2 linked regions of the Methylocaldum szegediense genome follow. The protein of the gene in region 1 interacts with the protein of each later gene in a pairwise test. Links are inferred from orthologs where the notes say so. Each region holds a gene or a part of one and is shown on either strand. Other genes may lie near its edges. The genes, in order: purT and ispA.

What was found.
Region 2: the proteins of purT (region 1) and ispA interact in binary tests that used the Escherichia coli proteins (3 or more experiments, as listed by UniProt). The link is inferred for Methylocaldum szegediense from one-to-one orthologs.

What each region holds. Positions count from the first base shown.
Region 1 is NZ_OX458333.1:3,635,857-3,639,058, forward strand. What follows is about bases 208-3,086. They hold purT (formate-dependent phosphoribosylglycinamide formyltransferase), read left to right. Parts: upstream 208-988; coding sequence 989-2,185; downstream 2,186-3,086. Other genes in these bases: hrpA (ATP-dependent RNA helicase HrpA), read left to right, coding at 208-815; QEN43_RS15730 (lytic transglycosylase domain-containing protein), read left to right, coding at 2,332-2,943; QEN43_RS15735 (HDOD domain-containing protein), read left to right, coding at 2,943-3,086. In the rest of the region: more of hrpA, read left to right, coding at 1-207; more of QEN43_RS15735, read left to right, coding at 3,087-3,202. UniProt on the Escherichia coli protein: Involved in the de novo purine biosynthesis. Catalyzes the transfer of formate to 5-phospho-ribosyl-glycinamide (GAR), producing 5-phospho-ribosyl-N-formylglycinamide (FGAR). Formate is provided by PurU via hydrolysis of 10-formyl-tetrahydrofolate.
Region 2 is NZ_OX458333.1:4,441,824-4,444,952, forward strand. What follows is about bases 306-3,111. They hold ispA ((2E,6E)-farnesyl diphosphate synthase), read right to left. Parts: upstream 2,257-3,111; coding sequence 1,354-2,256; downstream 306-1,353. Other genes in these bases: dxs (1-deoxy-D-xylulose-5-phosphate synthase), read right to left, coding at 306-1,193; QEN43_RS19465 (exodeoxyribonuclease VII small subunit), read right to left, coding at 2,246-2,476; sseA (3-mercaptopyruvate sulfurtransferase), read right to left, coding at 2,648-3,111. In the rest of the region: more of dxs, read right to left, coding at 1-305; more of sseA, read right to left, coding at 3,112-3,129.

The sequences.
Region 1 (3,202 bases):
TCTTTGGCTTTCCGGCGGTGGTCGACGAGGGCGAAACGGTGGGCGTTAGGGTGTTCGATACCCCGGAAGAAGCGGCGTGTCAGCATGAACTAGGCCTTATCAGGCTGTTCCGTTTCGCTTTGGCGAAAGAACTGAAGTATCTGAAAAAGAATCTGGCGGTAAATGCATCGTCAGAACTTTGGTATCGGCAGTTGCCAGCTCACCCTTTCCTCTATTCTGAGTTAAAGACCGGGCGTGAACTGCGCGAGGATCTTCTGAATAGGCTTATGGGCGCATTGTTCCTGGAGGGACAGCCGGATATTCGCAGCGCCGAGCAGTTCGAAAAGCGGCTTAAAGATCAGAGAGCCGAATTGGTCCTAAAAGCAGACGAAATGGCGCGTATGGCTCAAACCATATTTCAACTGTACAGTGAGGTACAGGCGAAACTGAAGTCGCTGCCCGCTGGTCCGACTAAGCAGGATGTACTGGAACATTTGAGATTGCTCGTTTATGCAGGATTCTGGGTTACCACCCCGTATCCGCAAATCCGGGAAATGCCCCGCTATCTCAAGGCTGTGTTACACCGTTTGGAGAAAGCCACTCAAGATCCGCTGCGCGACCGAAAGCAATACGGCGAGCTTGCGCCCTTCTGGGGACGCTATTGGAACGCCGTGAAAGCGGCCAAAGGACAGCGCCTTGCCCCTGAGCGTGAAACCTATCGCTGGAGCTTGGAAGAATTCCGTGTCTCCCTTTTCGCTCAAATGCTCAAGACGGCCTACCCAGTATCCGCAAAGCGGTTGGAAGAAGCGTGGAAACAACTGGGCTTTCAAGGCTGAGATTTGAGTTGTAGAGCCCTTCGAGGCGACAAGGGGGCTCGAGTCCGTGGCGATCTTTGGGTTCGGGTGGCTCGGAGGGTGTGAGTATTCGTGGCTGAGATTAGAATGGCGAAGAATAGGCTCGATAGCTAAGGGCGCATATCGGGGTGATCATTCAGCGAGAGGAGCCAGTTATGAAAATCGGTACCGCACTTACACGTAGCGCCACCCGTGTCATGCTTCTTGGTGCCGGCGAGCTCGGCAAGGAAGTCGCTATTGCCTTGCAACGTTATGGCGTTGAAGTCGTGGCCGTGGATCGTTATCCCAATGCGCCTGCCCAGCACGTGTCGCACTGTGCCCACGTCATCGACATGATGGATGGCGACGATGTGAAACGGCTCGTTGAGATGGAGAAACCGGATATCATCGTTCCGGAGCTTGAAGCGATCGCAACCGACGCTTTGGCGGAGATTGAGCGCGCTGGAAACGTAGTCGTCATTCCCAATGCGCGCGCCGTCGATTTGACGATGAACCGTGAAAAGATTCGTCGTCTGGCCGCAGAAGAACTCGGGTTGCCTACTTCGTCCTACGCTTTTGCCGATTCTTTGGAATCGCTGAGAAAGGTCGTTTCGTCGGTCGGTTATCCCTGTTTCGTGAAGCCTGTCATGTCATCTTCGGGTAAAGGGCAATTCTTGCTGCGAAGCGAAGCTGACTTAGAAAAAGCTTGGGAGCACACACAGTCGGAAGGGCGAGTAAGGGATGGCAAAGTCATCGTAGAGGCAAAGATTGAGTTTGACTACGAAATTACGTTGCTTACGGTGCGAGCAAGGAACGGGCGCTCCGGAGAAGAAACCTATTTTTGCGAGCCAATTGGCCACCGACAAGAGTTCGGCGATTACGTCGAAAGCTGGCAGCCGCAACCCATGAGCAAAACTGCCCAGGAGGAGGCCAAACGTATCGCAAAGACGATAACGGAGAATTTGGGCGGATGTGGCGTTTTTGGCGTAGAGCTGTTTGTCAAAGGGGATCAAGTCTGGTTCAGCGAGGTGAGTCCGAGACCTCACGATACCGGCATGGTGACCATGATTACCCAGGAGCAGAGCGAGTTCGAGCTGCACGCGAGAGCCATACTAGGATTTCCTGTATCGACCCGTCTTCGAGATCCGGGAGCCAGTGCCGTGATCTATGGCCAGGTCGAAGGCGAAGGCCTAGCATTCGAGGGCGTTGATGATGCGCTTGCCGTTCCCGAAACCGAGATTCGGCTGTTCGGCAAGCCGATTTCATATCCACGCCGTCGAGTCGGTGTGGCTTTAGCCGCAGGTCGCTCCGTCGAAGAAGCGCGGGAACGAGCGAGAACCGCGGCAGGGCTGGTCAAGCCCGTGATCGGTTAGGAAACTCGTGTTCTGACGGGCGTTTTGTATCGTCGGCGCGAAAGTGTGAGCCGGTTCGCAGAATGACATCCGTCAATTGAAAAAAAGCAGATTCGTGCAAAACTTTTCGTCTGTCGACATAGCGACGGTCAACAGGCGGAAAGACGATGTTCAGACCAATTGATAAATGCGGGCTGGCATTTTTATTCTTTCTTTTTTCGAATTCGGTCGGTGCAGATGTTTACAAATATGTTGATAGCACCGGACACGTTTTCTACACGGATAATCCGAAGCACTCAGGATATCGATTGATTATCAAGACGCCGACTGCGTCATCTCCCTTTTCGTCTTCGAGAACATGGCGGTTGGGAACGCGATTTCCAAAGAGGAACCGCAGTCAATTCGACCCCTTGATTGAAGCGGCAGCCAACAAATACAGCCTTGATCCCGCATTACTGCATGCCGTCATTCGTGCGGAATCCGCCTACAATCCCGCGGCTGTGTCTCCTAAGGGCGCTGTCGGTCTGATGCAGCTTATGCCGGAAACCGCTGCCCGTTTCGGCGTTCGCGATCGTTACAATCCGAGTGAAAACATAGAGGCGGGAGCGAGGTATCTGAGGCAATTGATCAACATGTTTCAGTCAGACATACGACTGGCGGTGGCGGCCTACAATGCTGGGGAAAAAAATGTCATCAAATATGGCAACAAGATTCCTCCGTTTCAGGAAACTCAGGCCTACGTAACACGGGTTCTCAATTACTACAACCGCATGAATTGATGCCCATCGCCGAAACACCCGAAACCCTTGTGATGGGGATGCCTCAGTTGGTATCCCCGTCGGTCGCAGTGGCGCGGGTTTGGGCCATTCTCGAACGTGACGATTTCAACTTTGCCGAGATTGCCGAGGCAATCGGTCAGGATCCGGCACTTACCGCACGATTATTGAAGATAGTCAACAGTGCGTTTTACAACTTGCCGGTCCGTATCGAGACCATTACACGTGCGGTCGGGCTGGTTGGTGCCGATACGCTGTACAG
Region 2 (3,129 bases), 810 kb from region 1 along the record:
CGCTGCAGGAAAGTCGAATAGATCGCGACCACCGGCTTGTAGCCTTCGCAAGCCTGCCCTGCGGCCAAGGTTACCGCGTGTTGCTCGGCGATGCCGACATCAAAGTAGCGGTCCGGAAAGCGCTCAGAAAATTCCACGAGTCCGGAGCCTTCGCGCATTGCGGGCGTGATACCGAGCAGGCGATGGTCCTTTTCCGCCATGTCGCATAGCCATTGTCCGAAGACCTCGGTGAAGGTCGGGCTCCCCGGTTTCGATTTCGGCAAATGATCCTTGCTGAGATCGAAAGACGAAACGCCGTGATAAGCGACCGGATCTTTCTCCGCAGGCAAATAGCCCTTGCCTTTCTTGGTGACCACGTGCAGGAATCGGGGGCCCGGCAAATCCCGGAGATTCCGCAGGGTCGTAATCAGAGTATCCAGATTGTGGCCGTCGACCGGTCCGATATAGTTGAAACCCAATTCCTCGAACAAGGTCCCTGGAGCGACCATGCCTTTGACATGCTCTTCGGCACGACGGGCGAGTTCCCACACGCTGGGCATGCTTCGCATCAGGATATGCTTGCTGCCCTGTCGCACGGTTGAGTAGAACTTGCTGGAGAGGATTCGCGCCAGATAATTGTTAAGCGCTCCAACATTGGGCGAAATCGACATCTCGTTGTCGTTGAGTACGACAAGTAAATTGGCATCGAGGGCGCCTGCATGGTTTAGCGCTTCGAACGCCATACCGCCGGTTAGGCCGCCGTCACCGATGATAGCGACAGCGTGAGTGTTGCGCCCTTCAAGCGATGCGACGATGGCCATTCCGAGCGCGGCACTGATCGATGTGCTCGAGTGGCCGACGCCGAAGCAGTCATAAGGGCTCTCCTCCCGATTCGGAAACGCAGAAAGTCCGTTTTTCTTGCGAATGGACGGCAATCTATCGCGGCGCCCTGTCAGGATTTTGTGAGGATAAGCCTGATGGCCCACATCCCAAACCAGCTTGTCTTCAGGTGTATCGAAGACATAGTGCAGGGCGATCGTGAGTTCAACCGCACCCAATCCGGCTGCCAAATGGCCGCCCGACTGACTTACGCTGTCCAACAAGAACGCACGCAACTCGCTGGCGAGCTGAGGCAGTTGATCTTCGGATAAGGCGCGTAAGTCCGCGGGGCTGCCGACGGTTTGTAGGAGAGGGTATTGGTTCGCTTTAATCATTGATGTTGTGAGGCTCCAAACCAGGCTTATTCGCGGGTGAAAGATGATCCTGAATTAGGCGTCAACCGGCCCATTATGAAACTGGGAGTATTCGCTTTCAAGGATAGTTTGTTCTTCGGATACCGTTTCAAGGTAGCGCTATCACTCTTGCCGTTAGGGTTCAGGCACGCCGTTCGATGATGAACCGCGACAGCGCTCGGAGAATGTCTGCTTCGGCACCGAGGCCGGAAAGCGTGTCAACAGCCTCTTCGTGAAGTTCTCGCGCCTTTTGTTTGGCACCCGCCAGCCCTAAGAGCGCCGGATAATTCGGCTTGTTATTGTCCCGATCCTTGCCTTGGGTCTTACCTAAGGTCTGGGTATCGCTTTCCTCGTCGAGTACATCATCCTGGATTTGGAACGCGAGACCTATGCATTTGGCGTAATGGTCCAGCTTGTCGGCGATGCTGCTGTCGAGCGACGGATGGGCCAAGGTCGCCAGGTTGACGCTGGCGCGAATGAGGGCACCCGTCTTTCGGATATGCATGTTTTCCAGACTAGGAAGATCCAGCGTTTTCCCAACTGATTCGAGGTCTATCGCCTGACCCCCGACCATGCCCAGGGACCCGCTCGCCTTTGCTAAGGTCTCGACCATCGCGAGCCGACTGCTGGCGGGCACGGCAATTGACGAGTCATGGGCGAGGACATGAAAGGCCAGGGCTTGCAGTGCGTCGCCGGCGAGAATAGCTGTTGCTTCGTCGAACGCAATATGGCAGGTAGGCTTGCCGCGGCGTAGGTCGTCGTTGTCCATTGCCGGCAAATCGTCGTGTATCAACGAATAAACGTGTATGAATTCCACCGCGCAGGCGGGGCCGTCGAGACATTCCCATGGAACGCCGACGGCTTGCCCGGCGGCATAGGTCAACAATGGACGCAGCCTTTTTCCGCCTCCCAACACTGAGTAGCGCATGGCTTGATGTAGGCGTTCGGGCATGCGGTCAGCTGCCGGCAATCTGAGATCGAGGGCCGCCTCTGCCCGCGCTTGGCAGATCTGCATAAAACGATTCAAGTCGGTTTCAAGATTCATCGGTAAAAGGCTTTAACGTGGGTTCTCCATTTTCTTCCAGCAAAATCTGGACCTTTTGTTCTGCTTCTTTCAAGGCTTTTTGGCAGAAACGGGTCAATTGAATCCCGCGTTCGAACAGTTTAAGCGACTCCTCCAGAGGAAGATTGCCTTGTTCCATACGTTCGACCAGTTGTTCCAGTTCGGCCAGAGATTCTTCAAAATTCGGGTTCTTTTTGGCCATATCCCCATGTCCGACGAAAAATTCCGACCCTTTGAGCAAGCAAGAACGCCGATTATCTCAGAAGTTGGAACTTGATAAAAATTGTCGGGTTTTCCTACCGTCCCTAAGTGCTACACGTCGCGAGGTGACAACAGCGTCAGAAAGGGGGCTGTTGTCTTAAATCCGGTGTGCTTACACGCTGATTGGTGTGTCATTCAGCCCGCCCCATTCGGTCCAAGACCCATCGTAGACGGCCGCAGACTCGCAACCGAGGCAATACAGGCCGAGCGCGAGCACCGATGCGGTCACACCTGTTCCGCAGGTAGTAACGACCGGTTTCTCGAGGTCGATACCGGTATTCTCGAACTCGTTTCGAATTTCGGAAGCGGGCTTCAGGCGTTGTGTGGTTTCGTCTATGAGTTTCTTGAAAAAGAGATTCTTGCTTCCAGGAATATGGCCCGAGCGAATGCCAGGGCGAGGTTCGGGCTCTGTTCCGGCAAACCGCCCGGGTGAGCGGGCGTCGATGATCTGGGTCACGACGTCCCCGACGAGCACCTTCATTTCCTCGAGATTCCGCACCAGGTTCGGCCTGAAGGAAGCCTTGAAAAAGCGGGGTTCGGCGGTCACCGCGCTTGCATCGAGCGGTAGTCCCTTGGATTTCCAGTATTGAAGTC